2 linked regions of the Acuticoccus sediminis genome follow. The protein of the gene in region 1 binds, or shares a complex with, the protein of each later gene. Links are inferred from orthologs where the notes say so. Each region holds a gene or a part of one and is shown on either strand. Other genes may lie near its edges.

Region 1 (10,905 bases):
CCACGACGAGCTGCCCTATTCGGCGACCGTCGAGACAGAGACGTGGAAGAGCCTGCGCAACGGGTCCGTGCGCATCGAGCAGGCGATCTTCGTCGAGCGTGACGGGCAGAAGAAGATCGTGCTCGGCGAGAAGGGCAAGACCATCCGCGCCATCTCGATGTCCGCGCGATACGAGATCTCCAAGCTGGTCGGCGCGCCCGTTCACCTCTTCCTGTTCGTCAAGGTGCGTCCGCGGTGGACCGACGATCCCGAGCGTTACCGCGTGATGGGCCTCGACTTCTCCCGCTGAGCGGGGGACGCGCATGGTCCGGGCGGCGCGCTGATGGAGTGGAAGGACGAGGCCCTCATCCTCTCCGCGCGCCCGCTCGGCGAAAGTTCCAAGATCATTGAGGTGCTGACGCCGAACGAGGGGCGGGCCTCCGGCCTCGTGCGCGGCGCGCGCTCCAAGACGATGCGTGCGCTGGTGCAGCCGGGCAACCGCGTCGAGGTGACGTGGCGCGGACGGCTGGAGGACCAGCTCGGCACCTTCGCGCTGGAGCTGATCGAGGCTCGCGCGGGGCTGGTGATGGACAGCGCCTGGGGCGCGTTCGGGATCGGCTCCATCGCCTCGCTCCTCGCCTTCCTGCCGGAGCGCGATCCGCATCCGCGCCTCTACGCGGCCGCCAACGCGCTGATCGAAGCCTTCGCGCTGCCGCGCGCGGCGGGGGAGGCGGGGGTGCGGTTCGAGCTGATCGTGCTGGACGAGTTCGGCTTCGGCCTCGACCTCAGCCACTGCGCGGCGACGGGGGCGACGGAGGACCTCGTCTACGTCTCGCCGCGCACGGGGCGGGCGGTGGGCAGGGGGCCTGGCGCGCGCTACGCGGACCGGATGCTGCCGCTCCCGGCCTTCCTGACGAGCGACGCGCTGTGCGATGCGGCGACGCTGGCGGACGGCTTCCGCCTGACGGGCTACTTCCTCGCCGCGCATGTCGCGGCGCTGGCGAACAAGCCGCTGCCGCCGGAGCGGGAGCGCTTCGTCCGCGCCGTGCTGCGGGCGGTGGCGCGGGCGGACCAGGCGTAGGCGGGGCGCACGGGACGCGCCGCTCCATGCCGCCGGGCCACGCAAAAAGGGGCCCGAAGGCCCCTCCCGCTTAGTAGTACACCGGCTGCTTGTAGCACACGGTCTTGAACTTGTAGACGTAGCCGTGGTGGTGGTGGCTGTAGACCTTGTACTTCTTCTTGTAGCAGTGCTTCTCGAAGTAGACGTGCTGCTTGTAGTACTTGCGGTGATGGTACTTGTGGCCATAGCCGTGGCCGTGATAGCCGGCCAGGGTGATCCCGGCGTCCGCCTGCGCGGCGGGGGCGCCCAGCGGGGCGGAGTAGGCGGCGTTGGCGCCGGTGACGGTGGCGAGCCCGATCACGGCGGCGAGGATGGCGGTCTTGATGGTCATGTCTGTCTCCGTGTTGTTCGAGGCCGGTCTGTCCCGGCGACAACCATGAGATGGGGGACATCCCGCCGGCACCCTGTGCTAGAGATCACAGGGTGCGCAGTTCCCCTCCATCACGGACATGGAGACGCGAGAAATCCCGGCCGCCTCGACGGCGGGACCGGGATTTCTCGTTAGCTTTCAATGATTTACCCTGAAAAGAGCCGGTCGCTGAAAAACAATCCGGTCGGCGGGCCTATTCCTCGGGCTCGGTGGTGAACTGCAGCGGGTGGCCGGCGTCCTGGCTCATCGCGTTCGCCTCGTTGGCCTTGGTCTCGGCGATCTGCGCCGGGTACACGCTCACCACGCACGAGCCCTTCTGGTGGGCGGTCATCATGATGGTGTAGGCCGTCTCGCCGCCGATGCGGAAGACGGCCTTCAGCACCCGCACGACGAACTCGCGCGGCGTGTAGTCATCGTTGAGGAGCAGCACCTTGTGCAGCTTCGGCGGTTCCGCCTTGAGCTTCGTGATGACTTCGAGCTCAGGGGTCTGGGTGGTGTGCGTGCTCATCGGCGCCTCACGTACCGAAACGATTCAATGACAACGGTTGCTTCGACATGACCCGTTCCCCCGGGTCGCGGGGGCGGTGGCCGAGGCGATGGCCGCGCGGCTAGTTTCCCGGCCGCCCGGTCTTCCTCTTGCGCCGTCCGCGCCGCTTCTCGTCGGCGGGGTCTTCGTAGCTGCCCACGCCGACCTTGTGGCGCAGGACGACGCCGGGGTCGTCGTCCGGCTTCGGCGGCGGCGCCTTGGCCTTGTACTTCTCCGTGCGCTTCACTGTCATCTCGTCGAGATTGTTTTTTCGCGCGCGGGTGGGGGGCAGGTCGCGCTCGTCCTCGACGCCGTCGAGGAGCGGGGCGCGGCGGACGCGACCTCGGTCGGTGCCGGGACCCATGTTGTCGAGGTCCGGCTTTTTGGCGCGGGTCTTGAGCGTCGCCGAGGCGTTGTAGTCGCGCTCGCCCGAGTAGCGGCCGGCCGACATCTCGATGTCCCGCTGGCGCGCCATCGGGTCCGCCGAGAGCATGAGCTCGGTCTTCTGCAGGCGCTGGATCTCGTCGCGAAGGCGCGCCGCCTCCTCGAACTCGAGGTTCGCCGCCGCCTCGCGCATGCGCCGCTCGAGGTCCTCGACCGTGACCGCCATGTTGTGGCCGATGGCGCCGTGGGCGGCCTCGGCCATCCCCTTGTCGACGCGCACGTGGTCGCGCTCGTAGAGGCTCTCCAGGATGTCGCCGATGGACCGCTTCACCGACTCCGGCGTAATGCCGTTTTCCTCGTTGTAGGCGAGCTGCTTCTCGCGGCGCCGGTTGGTCTCGCCGATGGCGCGCTCCATCGAGCCCGTCATGTGGTCGGCGTACAGGATCACCTTGCCGTCGACGTTGCGCGCCGCGCGGCCGATGGTCTGGATGAGCGACGTTTCGGATCGCAGGAAGCCTTCCTTGTCGGCGTCGAGGATCGCCACAAGGCCGCACTCGGGGATGTCGAGCCCCTCGCGCAGGAGGTTGATGCCGACCAGCACGTCGAAGGTGCCGAGCCTGAGGTCGCGGATGATCTCGATGCGCTCGATCGTGTCGATGTCTGAGTGCATGTAGCGCACGCGCACGCCGTTGTCGTGCAGGTACTCGGTGAGGTCCTCGGCCATGCGCTTGGTCAGCGTGGTGACGAGCGTGCGATAGCCCTTGTCCGCCACCTCGCGGATCTCGCCGAGCACGTCGTCGACCTGGTGCTTGGCCGGGCGGATCTCCACCGGCGGGTCGATGAGGCCCGTCGGGCGGATGACCTGCTCGACGAAGACGCCGCCCGCCTCCTCCATCTCCCACCCGCTGGGGGTGGCGGAGACGGCGACGGACTGCGGGCGCATCATGTCCCATTCCTCGAACCGCAGCGGGCGGTTGTCCATGCAGGAGGGCAGGCGGAAGCCGTACTCGGCGAGCGTCGCCTTGCGGCGGAAGTCACCTTTGTACATGGCGCCGATCTGCGGCACCGTCACGTGGCTCTCGTCGAGGAAGACGATGGCGTTGTCGGGCAGGTACTCGAAGAGGGTGGGGGGCGGCTCGCCGGGCTTGCGGCCCGTCAGGTAGCGCGAATAGTTCTCGATGCCGTTGCAAACGCCCGTCGCCTCCAGCATCTCGAGGTCGAACCGCGTGCGCTGCTCCAGCCGCTGCGCCTCGAGGAGGCGGCCGGCGTTGTTCAGTTCCACCAGGCGGTGCCGCAGCTCCTCCTTGATGGACCTCATCGCCTGCTGCAGCGTCGGCCGCGGCGTGACGTAGTGCGAGTTCGCGTAGACCTTGACGAGCTCCATCTCCTCGGACTTCCGGCCCGTCAGTGGGTCGAACTCGGTGATCGACTCCACCTCGTCGCCGAAGAGGGACACGCGCCAGGCCCGGTCCTCGTAGTGCGCCGGGAAGATCTCGACCGTGTCGCCGCGCACGCGGAAGGTGCCGCGGATGAAGTTGGCGTCGGAGCGCTTGTATTGCAGCGCCACGAGGTCGGCCAGAAGCTGCCGCTGGTCGAGACGCTCGCCCACCTGGATGGAGAACGTCATCGCCGTATAGGTCTCGACCGAGCCGATACCGTAGATGCACGACACGGACGCGACGATGATCACGTCGTCCCGCTCCAGCAGGGCGCGCGTCGCGGAGTGGCGCATCCGGTCGATCTGCTCGTTGATCGACGATTCCTTCTCGATGTACGTGTCCGTCCGCGGCACGTACGCCTCGGGCTGGTAATAGTCGTAGTAGGAGACGAAATACTCGACGGCGTTGTTCGGGAAGAAGGACTTGAACTCGCCGTAGAGCTGGGCCGCCAGCGTCTTGTTCGGCGCCAGCACCAGCGCGGGACGCTGCAACTCCTCGATGACCTTGGCCATCGTGTAGGTCTTGCCGGAGCCGGTGACGCCGAGGAGAACCTGCGTCTTGTCCTCCTGCTTCAGTCCCTCGACGAGCTCGGCGATGGCCTGCGGCTGGTCGCCCTTGGGCTCGTACTCGGAGACGAGGTCCAGCGGGACCCCGCCCTCGGACTTGTCCGGCCGGGGCGGGCGGTGCGGAGTCCATTCGCCGGCGCGGAACTCCGGCCGGCCGTTCTGGATGAGGCTTTCGAGCGCGGCGACGGTCGCGGTGGCGCCGCTGTCGGGCAGCGCCTCGGCGTCTTCCAGCGCGATGTCGAGGCCGGCGACCGGGTTGAGGCCGGACGCGGCGCGGTCACGGGCCGAGGCCTTGCCGCCCATCGACGTCCCGCGCGAGGTGCGGCCGGATGCGGCGCTCCCCTTGGCGCGGGTCTTACCCTCGGTCTTGGCGCCCTTCGCGGTCTTGCCGCCGGACTTGGCGGATTTCGCCGTGGCAGCCTTCGCGGGGGCCTTGGTCCCGTTCCCGGCCCTGGAGGCGGGCGCGCGTGCGGGTTCGGCGCCGTCGCTCTCCGGGAGGCCGGCGTCGTCCGTTCCAAGCTCGTTCGCCCACGTCTCGATCGAGCCTGTCTGATCTGATTTGCGCGTGCGTTCCACAGGTCCGCTCCCTTGCGCCGTCAGCACCATATGGCACAGCCGGCCGCGACCTCCAATGCGTGGCGCCGCACGAGTCGCGTTATTCAGCGTGTCGGCCGGATTTCAGCAGCCGCCGCGGCGCATGCACCGGTTGAACTGGCGCGATCCGTTCTGGAAGCGCCGGGCGCAGAAGCGGGCGCGCGCCTCGCAGCGGTTGCCGCCGCCGTTTCCGCCGCCCCGCACCGCGCAGCCGCTCCGGGCCATGCAGCGGCGGTAGCGGCGGCCCTGGCCGAAGTTGCGCTGGCAGACGAAATTCTGCCGCCCGCAATAGCCCTGGACCAGCTCGACGCCCGCCCCGACCTCCGGTGCGAAGCCCGGCAGCGGCCCGGCATCGGCCGGCGACGTCGTCAGCAGTGCCGTCACGATGGCCAGAGCCACCAAGAGCCGGGCGCAGTGCGGCACCATAAGGGAAGGACTTTCCAAGGCTCGGAACACGAAGCGTCCATAGCGTAGGCCGTGCCAACCTCGGATGAACAGGGCCTCAGGGCCGGGTCAGCATCGCGATCCCCATCAGTGCCCCGAACAACACAGGTTGGTGTAGCAGGTAGATCGGGAAGCTCCAGCGCCCCAGCACGGCGATCCTGCGCCAGACCGGCCCGACGGGCTTCTCGCCCGGCACCAGCCGCACGAGGCGTCCCGCCACCACGCCGAGAAGCGTCACCGCGAACCAGGGGAAGATCGGTTCGTAGTCGAACGTCACCGGCATGTGCGGGGCGAGGCCGAACGGGTAGGCCCACGGGGCGTAGAAGAGCGCGTCGCGCCATACGTGCGGAAGCACGAAGACGACGGCCGCGACGGCCGCCGTCAGGGCCACGGGCGCGCGCACGAACGGCAGCGCCAGCACGCTGAAGAGGGCGATGGCGTGCAGGATGCCGAAGTAGATCGGCATCGGCATCGCGAAGGCCGTCCCGATGGTGACCGCCGCCGCGCCGGCGACGACCCATGCGAGGCGCTTCAGGAAGGGCCGCCAGCGGATTCCGTTGCCATGCGCGGCGACCAGGCTGACACCGACGAGGAACAGGAAGGTCGACGCGATCCCGGCCGCGAAGGCGCGCCACAGCGGGTGCGACGTCACCGGCCAGTCGACGTAGCCGAAGAACAGGAGGTCGAACGAGCCGTGGTAGAGGACCATGGCGACGATCGCGACGCCGCGCGCCGCGTCGAGCCATGCGACGCGCCGGCGTGCCCCGGCGGCCCGTGCGGGCTCGGCGCCGGCGTCCGTCCCCGCGGTGGTGGCGGTCAGAACCGCCATCCCTCCGCCTTTTCCACGATGAAGTCGCGGAAGGCCTGGACGCGGGCCGACGAGCGCAACTCCTCGGCATAGACGAAGTAGAGGTCGTAGGTCGGCGCCTCGGCCCCGAGGTCGAGCCGCACCAGGTCGTCGGCGTCGCGCTCGACGATGAAGTCCGGCAGGACGCCGATGCCGGCGCCCGCCGCGATCGCGTTCTTCATCGCCGGCATGTTGGAGATGCGCACGTTCGCCGGCCGCGGATCGTCCGCCGAGCGGCCGGCGATCTCCAGCCAGTTGAGCTCGCGCAGGTAGCCCGGAGGGTTCGGCCCGAAGGTCACCAGGCGGTGGCCATCCAGCTCGTCCAGCGTCCCCGGCGCGCCGTACTTCGCGATGTAGCCGTTCGAGGCGTACACGTGGAAGTGCACCGTGAAGAGGCGGCGCTGGACGAGGTCCGGCTGCGTCGGCTGACGCCAGCGGATGGCGATGTCCGCCTCGCGCATGCCGATGTCGAGCTCGTTGTCGTCGAAGATCATCAGGAGCTGGACTTCGGGGTAGGTCTCCACGAAGTCGGCGATGCGCGAGGAGAGCCACGTCGTGCCGAGGCCCATCGTGGTCGTCACGCGCAGCACGCCGCGCGGCCGGTCGCGGGAGTCGACCAGCGCCCCCTCGACCGCCTGCAGCTCACGCGCAATGCCGCTCGTCGTGCGGAAGAGCTTCTCGCCCTGTTCCGTCAGCAGCAGCCCGCGGGCGTGCCGGTGGAAGAGGGCGACGCCGACCTGTTGCTCGAGCGCATGCACCTGACGGCTGACCGCCGACTGACTGATGCCGAGTTCCTCTCCGGCGTGCGTGAAGCTCCCTTTGCGCGCAGCAGAATGGAAAACCCGCAGCTTGTCCCAGTCCATCTTGTCTTGCCTTCAAGGCCCGCTCGGGGGCGTGGCGGCCTCAGGCCGCGAGTGTTTCGTTCTGCCGTGCCGGGTTGGCGGCGAGCCAGCGCTCGGCCTCCAACGCCGCCATGCAACCCATGCCAGCCGCCGTAACGGCCTGACGGAAGATCTCGTCCGTCACGTCGCCCGCCGCGAAGACACCGTCGACCGACGTCGCGGTGGAGTCGGGCGCGGTCCAGACATACCCGGACGAGCGGAGCCGAAGCTGGTCCTTGATCAGCTCCGTCTGCGGGGCGTGGCCGATGGCGACGAAGACGCCGTCCACCTCGACCTTGCGCTCCTCGCCCGTCACCGTGTCCCGCAGCGTGGCGCCGGTGACGCCGAGAGGATCGTGCGCACCCTCGACCTCGGCGATCTCGGCGTTCCAGATCACGTCGATCTTCGGATGCGCGAACAGGCGATCCTGGAGGATCTTTTCGGCACGCAGACTGTCCCTGCGATGAACGAGCGTCACCTTGTCGGCGTGATGGGTCAGGTAGAGGGCCTCCTCAACGGCGGTGTTGCCGCCACCGACCACGAGGACCTTCTTGCCGCGGTAGAAGAACCCGTCGCATGTGGCGCACGCGGACACGCCGTAGCCCTTGAACTGCTCCTCCGACGGCAGCCCGAGCCACTTGGCCTGGGCGCCGGTCGCGAGGATCACGGCGTCGGCGACGTAGCTCGTACCGCTGTCGCCCTCGAACCGGAAGGGGCGCTGGCTGAGGTCGGCCGCCGTCAAATGGTCGTAGAGCATCTTCGTGCCGACGTGCTCGGCCTGCTCGCGCATCTGCTCCATCAGCCAGGGACCCTGGATGACGTCGGCGAAGCCGGGATAGTTCTCGACATCCGTGGTGATCGTCATCTGCCCGCCGGGCTGGATGCCCGCGACCAGTACCGGTTCGAGCATGGCCCGCGCAGCATAGATCGCCGCCGTGTACCCCGCGGGGCCCGAGCCGATGATCAGCAGTTTGGTCCTGACGATGTTGTTCTCGGAATCACTCATGAAGATCGCCTTTCGCGAGGACAGGCCGGCCGACGCACCTCTATTTGTGCTGCGCTGCAACATTGGACAACCCCAGCCGGGACCGCAACGCCTCAGCGATCACGCCGGCCGAATCCAACGGAATATAGGACCATTGGGGGAAATCCCCAGCAAACCAGCGCATCGCACCGTACGCGATCAGGCTGCTGTAGAATTTTTCGAATCTCGCTTTTCCACGACCGATTCGCCATCCGAGGATGGGTTTTCCCGTCGTCGCGGCGTCGCTCAGCATCGCGACGGAGTCCGCCGTGACGATAAGTGCATCGGAAAGTTCGAGGATTCCCGCGTAGGCCAGCGAGGCGTCGTCGTCGCCGGCGTCGACGAAAGTATGAGGCGTCGCGGCGAGGGCGGCCCGCAGGACGGCGGTCTGCGCCGCCCCGGTGCGGCGCGACGCCGTGACGGCGAGGGCGCACCCGTGCCGTGCGGCGAACGCCGCGAGCGCCGCGCCGAGCGCTGCCGCCTCGGCCTCGCCGAACCGGTCGCGCGACGTCGTGCCGCCGACGAGGACGCCGACGAGGCGCGGTCGCCGCTCCGGCAGCCGCGCCGCGATGAGGGCGGCGCCGCGCTCTCGGTCCGCCGCCTCGACGGCGGAGGGGGCGGTGATCGTCTCGAGCCGCGGCGGCAATGCGATGTCTACCCAGCGGCGGTCGTGCCGCGGCGCCCAGATCATGTCGAAGTCGCGCGGGCGCCAGTAAACCGGCTGCAGGGCGAGGACGAAGGGCCGCGGCGACGGCAGCCGGGCGATGGCCCGGGCAGGGGTCAAACTCTGTCGCCCGGCAGCAATGACGAGAACAGTTTCTGAATCTAATTGGGGTGGCAGAGGGAACTCTTCTGCAACAACGGCGCTATATCGGAATGGTAACCGTCGTGCGATGGCGACAGCCTGTCTGTGATGTCCTATCTTTCCCGCTGCTGAAACAATGAGGCAGCGCGATCGCCCCGGTGTATCATTTTGTGAACAGAATTCTTGCGAAGGGACGGTTGACGTAGGACCCAAAGGATACAAGTCCTCAAACCTTCAAGCTTGAATAGAAGCGAGCATACGCGCGTCCGCCATGAAAGTCCGCCTCGACTCCGTAGATTGGAAGATCCTTGCTGCGTTGCAGAGCAACGGGCGCATGACCAACGTGGAACTGGCGCGGCGCGCCGGGATCTCCGCGCCACCGTGTCTGCGCCGCGTCCGTGCCCTGGAGCAGAACGGTATCATCACGGGATACCGCACGCTGATCGACGAAAAGGAGCTCGGGTACGACCTGACCGCCTTCGCGTTCGTCGGCCTCAAGAACCAGACCGAAGCCGAGCTCGTGAAGTTCGAGGAACAGCTTCGCGCCTGGCCCATCGTTCGCGATGCCTGGATGGTGTCCGGTGAGGTCGATTTCGTCCTCTTCTGCATCACCGAGACGCTGCGTTCGTTCCAGAACTTCATCATCGAGACGCTGACGTCCGCGGACAATGTGGAGAGTGTGCGCACGTCGCTGACGATCCGTCAGTCCAAGTCCGAGCCGCGGGTGCCGATGCCCGAGCAGGAACTGCGCGACCCCGTCACCGTCTGACCGCCGCCTCGGCCCTCGCGCTGCAAGGCGCGGGCCGCCGGAGGGACTGGTGGCCGGACCGGGCCTTCGCGCACGGGCCCCGGGCGCTTCAGTTCTCCTCGACGTCCGTGTCCGCGACATCCTCCGCGGGCGCAATCGTCACCGACCCTGCCAGATCCACCGTGACCGTCCGATGCGCGACCCCGGCGAGGGTCGCGATGCGGTCCGAACCGGAGACCCGCTCCAGTGCGCGCTCCGGCGCCCCCGGGACATCGACCACGATCGACGCGCCGTCGCGCCGCACGGTGAGCACCGCGCGCGGCTCGCCGCGCGTCGCGATGGTGAGAAGGACGAGGCGCAGGAGGTCCACCTCCTCGTCGCCCGCGCGGGAGGCCGGCTCCTCGGCGAGCTCGTCGCGGTCCGAGACGAGCAGGACCGCCGCGTCGTGGACCAGCCGCCTGACGTCGCGCACCGCCCGCATCAGCGGCGTGCCCGGAAGGGCCGCTGCCTCCTCGTCCTCGGCGGTCTCCCCGACGGGTGTCTCCACGGCCACCGCCTCGATCACCGGCTCCGCCTCGATCACCCGCGGGACCTCGACCACCTCCACGTCATCCGAACGAGCGCCCGTCTGGTCCAGGGCCACGACGCGCGCCTCGACGGCGGCCGGCGGCTCGATGGCCAGTGTCTCGGGCTCGGGCTCGGGGGCATCCGCCTCGTCGGCGGCGGCCTGTGCCGGCGGAACCTTGTGGAAGACGAGGCAGGCGAGCTGCTGCTCCCGCAGCGCGCCGACGCTCAGGGCATACTGGTCCTGCCCGGCCGTCACCGGCTTCGGCGAGCGGGCCGGTCCCTCGGCGAGCAGGAAGGACAGGTTCATCACGTCGAACACGTGGCGCAGGTCGCCGGCGTCCAGCAGCTCCTCGAGCCGGACCGGCTTGCGGCCCGGCCGCAACGCCTCGAAGGCGCGATTGTAGAGCTCGACGTGCCCGCCGCGCGAGACGATGGCGATCGGGTCGGGGTTGGCGTCCATCACCGCGAGCAGCGGGTCGATGCTCGGTTCCTCGGCCTTGCCCTCCCGCGCGTCGCCGGACGGCGCCTCCGAGGGCAGGGCGGTCAGCAGCATCGCCTTCTCGCCGCCCCACTCGATCGTCGCCATCGTGACCCGGGCGCCGAAGGTCTGC
Region 2 (10,422 bases), on another replicon or contig:
GGCGTTGCCGAGATCGCCCCGCGCCGCGTCCTGATCGCGACGGGCGTGCGCGAGACGACCCGGGCCGCACGCTTCATCGGCGGAACCAAGCCCGGCGGCGTGATGAACACCGGCACGCTCCAGGGCCTCGTCTACCTCAAGGGCCGGCGCCCCTTCGCACGGCCGCTGATCGTCGGCACCGAACTGGTGTCCTTCTCGGCGATCCTCACCTGCCGCCACGCCGGAATCCGCCCTCTCGCGATGATCGAGCCCGGGGCGCGCGCCACCGCCCGGTGGCCGTCGGCCCTGCTGCCCCGCCTCCTCGGCATCCCGCTCATGACCGGCACCCGCCTCGTCGCGATAGAGGGAACCGACTGGGTCACCGGAGCGGTCCTCGCCGGACCCGACGGCACCGAGCGGCACGTCGCGACCGACGGGGTGATCCTCACGGGCGGGTTCCGGCCGGAGGCGACGCTGGTGCGCCAGAGCCACCTCGTCCTCGACCCGGCGACCGGCGGGCCGGAGATCGACCAGTTCGGGCGCACGTCCGACCCCGACATCTTCGCCGCCGGCAACATGCTGCACCCGGTCGAGACCGCCGGCTGGTGCCACCGTGAAGGACGCATGATCGCCGCCGCCGTCGCCGACAGCCTCGCCGGCGGGCTGCCTCCGCCCGAGCCGGCGCTGCGCCTGCGGCCCACCGGCGGCATCCGCTACGCCGTGCCGCAGCGGATCGTCCCCGGCGACCACGCGGCCGGCGTCATCCAGCTCCGCGCCGACCGCCCCGCGCGCGGCCGCCTCGTCCTCGCCACGCCGACCCCGGCGCGGAGCGTGCCGCTGGACACGGCGCCTGAGCGGCGCATCCTGATGCCGATCTCGTCCGTCCCCGCCGACGCCACCGGCACCGCCGAGATCGGCATCCAGTCCGACCGAGGCCCGTCATGACCGTTCTCGCCATCGACCAGGGCACCACCAGCACCCGCGCCGTCCTCGTCGGCCCCGACGGGACGACGACGCCGCTCCTGTCGCGCGAGCACCGCCAGTCCTACCCGCAGCCCGGCTGGGTGGAGCACGACGGCGAGGAGCTCCTCGCCGACATCGCCGCCTGCCTCGACGCCGCCGGGGGGCACGGCGTCGCCGCCGTCGGCCTCGACAATCAGGGCGAGAGCTGCCTCGCCTGGGATGCCGACACCGGCCGGCCCCTCTGCCCGGTCATCGTGTGGCAGGACGACCGGACCCGCGCCGCCACCGACCGGCTGCGCGCCGACGGTTACGAGGCCCTCGTCGGCGAGCGGGCCGGGCTGCCGCTCGACCCCTACTTCTCGGCCGCCAAGCTCGGCTGGATCGTGCGGAACGTACCGGAGGCGGCCCGCCTCGCCGAAGCCGGCAGGCTGCGCCTCGGCACCACCGACGCCTTCTTCCGCGACCGCCTCACCGGCCGGTTCGAGACCGACGTCGCCACCGCCTCGCGCACCTCGCTGATGGCGCTCGACACGTGCGCCTGGGACACGGACCTCTGCACGATCTTCGGCGTCCCCGTCGAGGCGCTGCCGCCGATCGGACCGACATCGGGCGACCTTGGCCGCGTGCGCTGCGGCGAGGCAGAGGTGCCCTTCACCGCCAGCATCGTCGACCAGCAGGCCGCGCTCTACGGCCACGGCTGCCGGGCGCCGGGCGAGGCCAAGATCACCTGCGGCACCGGCGCCTTCCTGCTCGCCGTGACGGGGTCACGGCCGGCGGCCTGGTCTGGTGCGCTCCCGACCGTTCTGTGGCAGCGCTCCGGCGAGGCGCCGGTATTCGGCCTCGACGGCGGCGTCTACGCCGCGGCGGCGGCCGTGAACTGGGCCCGCCGCATCGGCCTCTTCCAGGATTTCGCCGAGATCAACCGGTTCGACGCGCCGCCGGCGATCGGCCGCGGCCTCGCCTTCGTCCCGGCACTGGCGGGGCTCGCCTGCCCGCACTGGGACCGCTCCGCGCGCGGCGCCTTCGTCGGCCTCTCCCTCGACACCACGGCGGCGGACATGATCCAGGCCATCCTGGAAGGGATCGCGCTGCGGATCGCCGAGGTGGCCCACGCCATCGCCGCCGTGCACCCGCTCGCCAGCCCCATCCCGGTCGACGGCGGCATGTCCGCCAACCCCGCCTTCGTGTCGATGCTGGCGAACGCCCTCGGCTGCGACGTCCGCATCGCCGACGCGCCCGACGTCACCGCGGCGGGAACGGCCGCGCTGGCGGCGGAGGCGATCGGCCGCCCGATCGCGCCGCCCCGGACCGGCCGTGTCGTTGCCGCCACGGCACCGGACCCGGACGCAGCGACCCGCTTCGCCGCCGCCGTCGCCGCCTCCCGGCAATTCGCCGCAACCACCCGGACCTGACGGGCGTTCCCTCCCCGCCTCCGGACCTCCCGCGAGGCTCCGGCAGGAAAATGCAGCGCTCCCGACCGATCCGCGAGGCTCGCGGCCTTCCACAGGCTGGGGGCGACGGGGATCACGCACTGCAAAATGTTGCCGATGGGGTGATTGCGTTTTCTGAATGTTCTATAGTCACGCGCATGCGAATCGGATTGATGTTATGAGTCAGACCGCCCGCCAGAGCGTGCCCCCAGTCTCGATTTCCGAGCGCGGGTCGATCTCCGAGCGCGCGGCGCGGGCCTCCCGCCCGGCCCCGTCCTATCTCGAGTCCCTCAACCCCGAGCAGCGCCGCGCCGTCGAGGCGATCGACGGGCCCGTTCTGGTGCTCGCCGGCGCCGGCACGGGCAAGACGCGGGTCCTGACCACACGCATCGCCCACATCCTGGCGCTGGGCCGCGCCCGCCCGTCCGAGATCCTCGCCGTGACCTTCACCAACAAGGCCGCGCGGGAGATGAAGGAGCGCATCTCGGCCGTCGTCGGGCCGCAGGCGGAGGGGATGCCCTGGCTCGGCACCTTCCACGCCATCGGCACGCGCATCCTGCGTCGCCACGCCGAGCTTGTGGACCTGAACCCCGACTTCACCATCCTCGACACAGACGACCAGATCCGCCTCGCCAAGCAGATCCTCGCCGCCGAGAACATCGACGAGAAGCGCTGGCCGCCGCGCCAGATGCTCGGCATGATCGACGGGTGGAAGAACCGCGGCCTGACCCCCGAGGAGGTCCCCTCGGGCGAGGGCCAGTGGTTCGCCAACGGCAAGGGCCTGAAGCTCTACAAGCTCTACCGCGACCGCCTGAAGTCGCTCAACGCGGCCGATTTCGGCGACCTCCTGCTGGAGCCCATCCGCCTCTTCCGCGCCAATCCGGACATCCTGGCGTCCTATCAGAGCCGCTGGCGCTACATGCTGGTCGACGAGTACCAGGACACCAACGTCGCCCAGTACCTCTGGCTCCGGCTGCTGGCGCAGAACAACAAGAACCTCTGCGTGGTGGGCGACGACGACCAGTCGATCTACGGCTGGCGCGGCGCGGAGGTGGACAACATCCTGCGCTTCGAGACCGACTTCCCCGGCGCCGTCGTGGTGCGGCTGGAGCGCAACTACCGCTCCACCAGCCACATCCTGGCCGCGGCCTCGCACCTCATCGCCCACAACGAGGGGCGCCTCGGCAAGACCCTCTTCACCGACCTCGTCGATCCGGACGCCCTCCCCCTCACGGTCGCGTCGTCCTGGGACTCGGAGGAGGAGGCGCGCGCCATCAACGGCGAGATCGAGAGCCTCCACAAGAAGGGCACGACGCTCGACGAGATGGCGATCCTGGTGCGGACCACCGCCCAGATGCGCGCCTTCGAAGACCGCTTCGTCACGGCCGGCACGCCCTACCGCGTCATCGGCGGCCCGCGCTTCTACGAGCGCAAGGAGATCCGCGACGCACTCGCCTACTTCCGCGTGACGGTACAGCCGTCCTTCGACCTCGCGTTCGAGCGGATCGTCAACGTGCCGACGCGCGGGCTCGGCCAGCAGTCGGTGCGCCTCATCACCGAGGCGGCGCGCGACCGCGAGATCCCGATGCTGCTCGCCGCGTCCGACCTCCTCGCTACCGACGAGATCAAGGGCAAGGCGCGCACGGGCCTGTCCCAGCTCGTCGCCTCGTTCGCGCGGTGGCGCTCCCAGCTCGACACGCTCCCCCACACCGAGCTCGCCGAGATCATCCTGGAGGAGTCCGGCTACACGGACATGCTGAAGGCCGACCGCTCGGCAGACGCGCCGGGCCGCCTCGAGAACCTCAAGGAGCTGATCCGCTCCATGGAGGACTTCGACAGCCTTCCCGCGTTCCTGGAGCACGTCTCGCTGGTGACGGACGCGCAGGGCGAGACCGGCGGCGAGGCCGTCACGCTCATGACGCTGCACGCGGCGAAGGGCCTCGAGTTCGACGTCGTCTTCCTTCCCGGCTGGGAAGAGGGCCTCTTCCCGTCGATGCGCGCCATGGACGAGAACGGGCAGGCCGGCCTCGAGGAGGAGCGCCGCCTCGCCTATGTCGGCATCACGCGGGCGCGCAAGCAGTGCTTCGTATGGTTCGCGCTCAACCGGCGCATCCACGGGATGTGGCAGGCGGGCGCCGCCTCCCGCTTCATCGACGAGCTGCCGGCCGAGAACGTCATGGTGCGCGAAGAGGCCGGTTACGGCGGCATCGGCGGCTATGGCGCCTCCCGGTTCGACCAGGTGGAGACCTTCTCCTCCTCCTACCACACCCCCGGCTGGGAGCGCGCCCAGCGCCGCCGGGAGGACGTGCCCCGCCGCGAACGCCGCCTGCCGCTGACCATCGAGGGCGAACTCGTCGCCAAGTCCATATCGGACGGTCCGGCCGCATACGCGGTCGGTGACCGCGTGTTCCACCAGAAGTTCGGCAACGGCGACGTGGCGCAGGTCGAAGGCAACAAGCTCACCGTCGACTTCGACAAGGCGGGACGCAAGCGGGTGATCGACTCGTTCGTCACTCGCGCCTGAACCCACCCGCAGGATCCGGCATGGGCGCGGACCCGGATCGGACGACGAACGCCGCGGACGGGACGTTGAACCTCCCGCGCGGCATGCGAGAATGCGGGTCGCGGAGGCTGGGCCTCGGCGCCCGGCCGCGATACGAACGAACGATGACACCCATTTCAGACGTCCGCCGCCGGGCTACCGGCACCAGCAGTGCAGCGCACCGCCCGGCTATCCGCGGACACGAGGCGCACCCCACCGCATGACCGCCGACGACGTCTCATCCATGGCGAGCGGCGAGGACGACCCGCTCATCTTCCAGCGCATCCTGCAGTCGATGCGCGACGGGGTCATCTCGATTGACCTCGAAGGCCAGATCATCACGTTCAACGACGCCGCCGGGCACATCCTCGGCAAGGATCCCGCCGAGGTGCTGGGGCAGTCCTTCGCCGAGGTCTTCCTGCTGGAGGAGGCCTACGACGCCTTCAACGAGGTCGTCTTCAAGGCCGTCTACGAGTCGGAGCTGACACACTCCGTCGAGGTGATCCTCGAGCGGGGCGACGCGACGCTGGACCTCGTCGTCTCCTCGAGCCTCCTCACCCGGGCGGAACCGGACGGGGAGCGCAAGCGCCTCGGCGTGGTGGTGGTCGTCAGCGACATCACGGAGCAGCGCAAGCGGCGCAAGATCAAGCAGCTCTTCGGCGCCTACGTCGACCCGCGCATCGTCGAGCGGATCCTGTCGGAGTCGGAGACCGAGCGATCGCGGCGCGGCGACATGACGATCTCCTTCGTCGACATGCGCGACTACACCGGCTGGTCGGAGAGGCTGCCGCCGGCGACGCTCGTCGACCTCCTCAACCGCTTCCTCGCCGCGGTGACCCAGCCCGTCGCCGCCTCGGGCGGGATCACCGACAAGTATATCGGCGACTCGGCGATGGCCGTCTGGGGCCCCCCCTTCACCGATCCGGAGACGCAGGCCCGTGACGCCTGCAGCGCCGCGCTCGGCCAGATCGCCGCGCTCGGCCCCCTGCGCGAGGCGCTCGCGGCGGAGGGGCTCACCGACGCGAACCGGCTCGACGCCGTCGTCGGCGTGGCCACCGGCGACGTCCTGTCGGGCGACATCGGCCCCGTCGCGAGCCGCAACTACACGGTCATCGGCAACGCGGTGAACCTCGCCGCGCGCCTGCAGGAGGCGGCGAAGGTCTACGGCCAGCCCATCCTGCTGACGGCCGAGACCGCCACCCTCGCCGGACCGGAGATGATCACCCGCGAGATCGACCTCCTCACCGTGCGCGGCAGCGAGCGGCCGGTGATCGTCCACGCCCTGCTGGGCCGCGCGGGCGAGGTCCCGGAGGAGACGATCGCGTTCGCCGCCCGCTACCGCGACGCCATCGTCGCGATGCGGCTGCGCGACTGGGACACCGCCGAGGCGGGCCTCCTCCAGTGCCTGGAGGAGCAGCACTACGACGTCCCGTCGCGGCTGATGCTGGACCGCGTCGCGGTCTACCGGACCGATCCGCCGGGCGAGGACTGGGACGGCGTCTGGCGCGGCGCGACCCCCAGGGCGGCCCGTTGAGGCCACCTCCGGGAGCGGCCCCTCGCGGTGCCGGCTACGGCGCTTCGTGGATGTGGACGGTCACGCAGGTGAGGTCGTCCGCCCGCTCCGCCCCGTTCTCGAAGGCGAGCACCGCGTCGCGCACGACCTGGTTGAGGTCCGTCCCCGGAACCCCGGCCTCCCGCACCACCCGCTGAAGGCGCGCGTCGCCGAACGCTTCCTCGCCCGGGTTGAACGCCTCGGTGACGCCGTCGGTGAACATGAAGAGCCGCGTGCCGGGCTTCAGCCGCGCCGACAGCTCGGTGAAGTCGATGCCCTCGACGACGGCGAGCGCCGGGTCGCGCGCGCTCGGCAGCTCCACCACCTCGCCCGACGCCTGATCGACGAGGAGCGGCGGGTTATGGCCGGCGTTGGCGTACCGCATCTCCAGCGTCTCGAGGTCGATCACGCCGTGGAAGAGCGTGACGAACATCATCTGGTCATTGTCGGTGGCGAGGAAGTCGTTGACCTCCTTGAGGGTCTGCGCGGGGCTCACGGCCATCATCGCCGTCGCCTTGATGAGCGTCCGGGTGATCGCCATGAAGAGCGCGGCCGCGACACCCTTGCCGGACACGTCAGCCACGACGACGCCGAGGTGCCGGTCGTCGATCATGAAGTAGTCGAAGAAGTCGCCGCCGACCTCCTTGGCCGTCTCCATGAAGCCGTCGACGGTGAACTCCGGGTGCGGCGGCAACGGCTTGGGCAGGAACGAGAGCTGCAGCTCCCGGGCGATCTCGAGCTCCTGCTCGAGACCGGCGAGACGGGCGCGGGTGATGATCGCGGCCTGCAGCTCGGCGATCAGCTCGGTGAGGCGCTGGTGCTGGGCGGAGATGCGGTGCGACATGCGCTGCAGCACCTCCGTCAGCATGGCGAGCTCCTCGTTCGGGCGCGCGGCGGGACCGGCGGCCGGCACCGGGTCCGCGCTCGGCGCGCCGTCCGGGTCGGAGATGATCGCCCGCAGGTCCGCCTGGATCGCCGACTGCCCCTCGGGATCGAGCGTCCCGGCGAGGCGTTCGAGCTGGCGCTTGATGACGCGCTCCTGGCGGCGCCGCTGGCGGGCGATCCGCTCCTCCTGCTCGACGAGGCGCAGCGCGTTGCTGCGGAACACCAGGAGGGCCTCGCCGATGCGGCGGATCTCGCCGGACCCGGCGATGGTCGGCAGCTCGTTGAGGTCGCCCTTGGAGAGCGCGCTGAGGGTGCCGATGGCCGTCTCCAGCGGCACGAACGCCCGCCGCAGGAACACGTAGAGCGCGATGATCAGGATGAGGCTGGCGATGCTGATGGCGATGACGCCGGTGCGCTCCAGCTGGCGGCTCGCGCTCAGGCTGTCGGTCGCGTCGCGCAGGGTGACGAGCTGGCCGGCCGGGGGCCCCATCAGGTCCGGCACGGGAACGCCGGCCGCGAAGTAGAGCCGGTCGCCCACGTCGAGGATCTGCGCATCGGCGGTGCGGTGCGGCAGGGAGGGCGCGGCCCTCGCGTAGAGGTCCGGGTCGGTCCCCTCGACCATGCGCCCGCGCAGGGAGACGAGGTAGCTCGGCTCGCCTAGCCGGTTGCTGAGGTCGCCGAGGACGCGCAGCGCGTCGATCATCATCACCACGACGACCGGCGGCCCGTCGCGGCGCAGGGCAACGGCGCTGCCGGCGATCACATACCGCTCCGGCGTCTCCTGCCGCAGTCCGCCGACGGCCACGCCTTCGGCCTGGATGCGGGCCAGCGCCTCCGGGCCGAAGATCGGGCGGGTGCGGAAGGTCGGAATGTTGGAGGCGATGATGTCGCCATCGAAATCGAGGAGCTGCACCGTCACGCCCTCGCCGATGAGGTCGGCGGAGCTGTCGATCAGCGTCTCCAGCGACTGGGCGTCCGCCGCGGGGGCGTTGCTGACGCGGAAGGAGAAGCGGTTGGCGAGGTCCATGAGGTCCTCCGCCTGGTCCGCGACGAGGCTCTCCCACAGCGACTGCTGCCCGGCGATGGCGATGTCGGCAAGCTGCGACTCGGCGAGGCGCGAGCGCACGAACCCGAGGCCGATGAGGCCGCAGATCATCAGGATCAGCGCGATGGAGAGGAGGAGCGTGATGCGGGTGCGCAGCGGCATCAGCGGGCCCACCCCAGCGCACGGCTGATCGAGGCGACCAGCGACAGGAGGGAGAGCGCGCCCGCGCCGACGGCGGCGAGCACGATGCCGGCGCCCGGCTCGATCATCGAGAGGGCGTGCAGCGCGCCGGCGGCGATCCCGCCGACGCCCATCGCCACCGCCGCGCTGGGGATGAACGCCCGCGCGCCGAGCGCGAAGGCTACCATCCCGAAGCCGAGGCCGGTCAGCCCGCTGGTGACCGCGAGGCCGGCGTCGGCGCCGATCCCGTGGAGCGCCGGCACGGAGACCACCTCGGCGCCGACGAGGACCGCCGCGGCCGCCACCATCGCCCCGACCACGGCCGGCAGGCGCACCCTCAGGAGATAGGGGACGAACGCTGCGACGCCCGCGATTCCGAAGTCGAGCGCGAGGACGGCGTAGCGTTCGCGCAGGACCGTCGCCGAGAGGTGGACGTCCGCCCACGCGAACGTCGCGAGGCTGACCCCGATCAGCGCCAGGACCTCCGCGCTCGCAAGGCCCGCCGCCGGACGGTGGGCCTGACGCCAGCGGGGCGCGCCGGCGGTCGACGCGACGGCGAGGAGCGCCGCGAGCGCGCCGAGGGTCGCGAAGGCGGCGCGCCGCCCCTCCGCCTCGGCGAGAATGCCGCCGACGATCGGACCGATGGCCGCCGCGCCGAGCAGCACCAGCGCCCCGCGCCACGGCAGCCGCCGACCGGCTCCGGGGGCCTGCAGCACGGTCCAGACCGCGAGCCAGCCCGCAAAGCTCGCCAGCCCGACGAGGGCGGTGAACATCCTGTAGTCGCGCACGACGTAGACGGCCGCGAACGCCGCCGCCGCGATCAGCATGGAGACGAACGTCACCGGTTTCGACAGCCGTCCGCCGAGCGCGACCGCCACCAGCACGCCGAGCAGTGCCCCGGCCGACTCGGCCGACACCGCGAGCGCCACCGGGATCGCCGCGAAGGGGCTGTCGCCGATCCGGTCGTAGGCGAAGTTCGCGGTGAGCGGGCGCGTCGCCATCAGCACCGAGAGCGCGGCGGCGGGCCACCACACGAAGCCGATCGTCCGCAACCGCCCGCGGCGCCGCTCGAGGCGCAGGTCCGCGAGCTCGCCGGTCGCGGCGGCCAGGCGCTGGCGTACTCCGGCCGAGCCGTCGACGGCCTTGATCTCCTCCGAGAGCGCCTGGATGCGGCGGTAGCCGAGCTGGATCGGCGTCATCGCCCGCGCCAGCGCGTCCGAGACCGGCAGCAGCAGCCCCGAGGGGATGAGCCCCCGCTCGACGAAATGGCCGTGCGCCGCGCTCTGCAGCATCGCGGCTGTCCGCACGGTCGGCAGGTCGAGCCGCTCGAGCCGGACGATCCGCAGCGCGATCGCGGTGATGAGGCCGGCGAGGATCGAGATCGCCACCGCCCCGGCGATCACCGCCCGCTCCACGTCGTCGCGCGTCGCGGTCGAGGCGTGGGCGATGACGACGCCCAGCGACTGCTGGCTGTCCGGATCGAGGATGGGGGCGCGCGTGTGCAGCCGCTCGATCGCCGGCTCGCCGGTCCCGGCCTCGAAGAGCACCCGCTCGGTGCGGTCGAGGATCGCGATGTCCTCCACCTGCGGCGCGAAGCTCAGCACCCCCTTGAGGTAGTCCTCCACGCCGCGCATCTCGTCGAGCGGGATGCCGAGGGCGACCGCACGGCCGAGATCGGCCGCGACCGACTGGGCGACCGTCAGCGACACGTCGCCGGAGTTGTCCTCCACGTCGGCGAGCGCGGTGGGCATGGTGACGATGATCGTCCCGTACGCGGCCGCGCCGACGATGAGCGCGGCCAGCAGGCCGACGACGGCGCAGACCCAGTCGGAGGCGACCGATCCGC

Evidence for each region.
Region 2: the proteins of uvrB (region 1) and DLJ53_RS05385 are in contact, whole or in part, in a crystal structure (PDB 7EGT), measured with the Thermus thermophilus proteins. The link is inferred for Acuticoccus sediminis from one-to-one orthologs. Residues at the interface, in WP_096411307.1 of Thermus thermophilus: Glu23, Leu25, Arg26, Asp27, Gly28, Glu29, Arg30, Phe31, Arg55, Glu326, Asp327, Phe328, Glu379, Ser382, Gln383, His398, Gly400, Arg401; in WP_096412145.1 of Thermus thermophilus: His654, Arg656, Phe657, Gln666, Asp668, Glu669, Lys680, Arg681, Leu682, Ser683, Lys685, Tyr686, Ala687.

What each region holds. Positions count from the first base shown.
Region 1 is NZ_QHHQ01000010.1:58,969-69,873, reverse strand. What follows is about bases 1,878-5,389. They hold uvrB (excinuclease ABC subunit UvrB), read right to left. Parts: upstream 4,991-5,389; coding sequence 2,078-4,990; downstream 1,878-2,077. Other genes in these bases: DLJ53_RS30475 (hypothetical protein), read right to left, coding at 5,063-5,362; DLJ53_RS30485 (ATP-dependent Clp protease adaptor ClpS), read right to left, coding at 1,878-1,977. Also shown: GTPase Era, read left to right, coding at 1-289; DNA repair protein RecO, read left to right, coding at 323-1,060; DLJ53_RS30490 (hypothetical protein), read right to left, coding at 1,131-1,430; more of DLJ53_RS30485, read right to left, coding at 1,663-1,877; DLJ53_RS30470 (acetyltransferase domain-containing protein), read right to left, coding at 5,481-6,251; DLJ53_RS30465 (LysR family transcriptional regulator), read right to left, coding at 6,239-7,132; trxB (thioredoxin-disulfide reductase), read right to left, coding at 7,173-8,156; DLJ53_RS30455 (ELM1/GtrOC1 family putative glycosyltransferase), read right to left, coding at 8,197-8,958; DLJ53_RS30450 (Lrp/AsnC family transcriptional regulator), read left to right, coding at 9,251-9,748; DLJ53_RS30445 (nitrogen regulation protein NR(II)), read right to left, coding at 9,837-10,905. UniProt on the Escherichia coli protein: The UvrABC repair system catalyzes the recognition and processing of DNA lesions. A damage recognition complex composed of 2 UvrA and 2 UvrB subunits scans DNA for abnormalities.
Region 2 is NZ_QHHQ01000001.1:1,247,770-1,258,191, reverse strand. What follows is about bases 2,195-5,223. They hold DLJ53_RS05385 (ATP-dependent helicase), read left to right. Parts: upstream 2,195-2,550; coding sequence 2,551-4,896; downstream 4,897-5,223. Other genes in these bases: DLJ53_RS05380 (adenylate/guanylate cyclase domain-containing protein), read left to right, coding at 5,135-5,223; DLJ53_RS05390 (FGGY family carbohydrate kinase), read left to right, coding at 2,195-2,354. Outside these bases: DLJ53_RS05395 (NAD(P)/FAD-dependent oxidoreductase), read left to right, coding at 1-924; more of DLJ53_RS05390, read left to right, coding at 921-2,194; more of DLJ53_RS05380, read left to right, coding at 5,224-6,448; DLJ53_RS05375 (PP2C family protein-serine/threonine phosphatase), read right to left, coding at 6,483-8,558; DLJ53_RS05370 (hypothetical protein), read right to left, coding at 8,558-10,422. UniProt on the Escherichia coli protein: A helicase with DNA-dependent ATPase activity. Unwinds DNA duplexes with 3'-5' polarity. Translocates on single-stranded DNA with 3'-5' polarity. Initiates unwinding more efficiently from a nicked substrate than double-stranded DNA.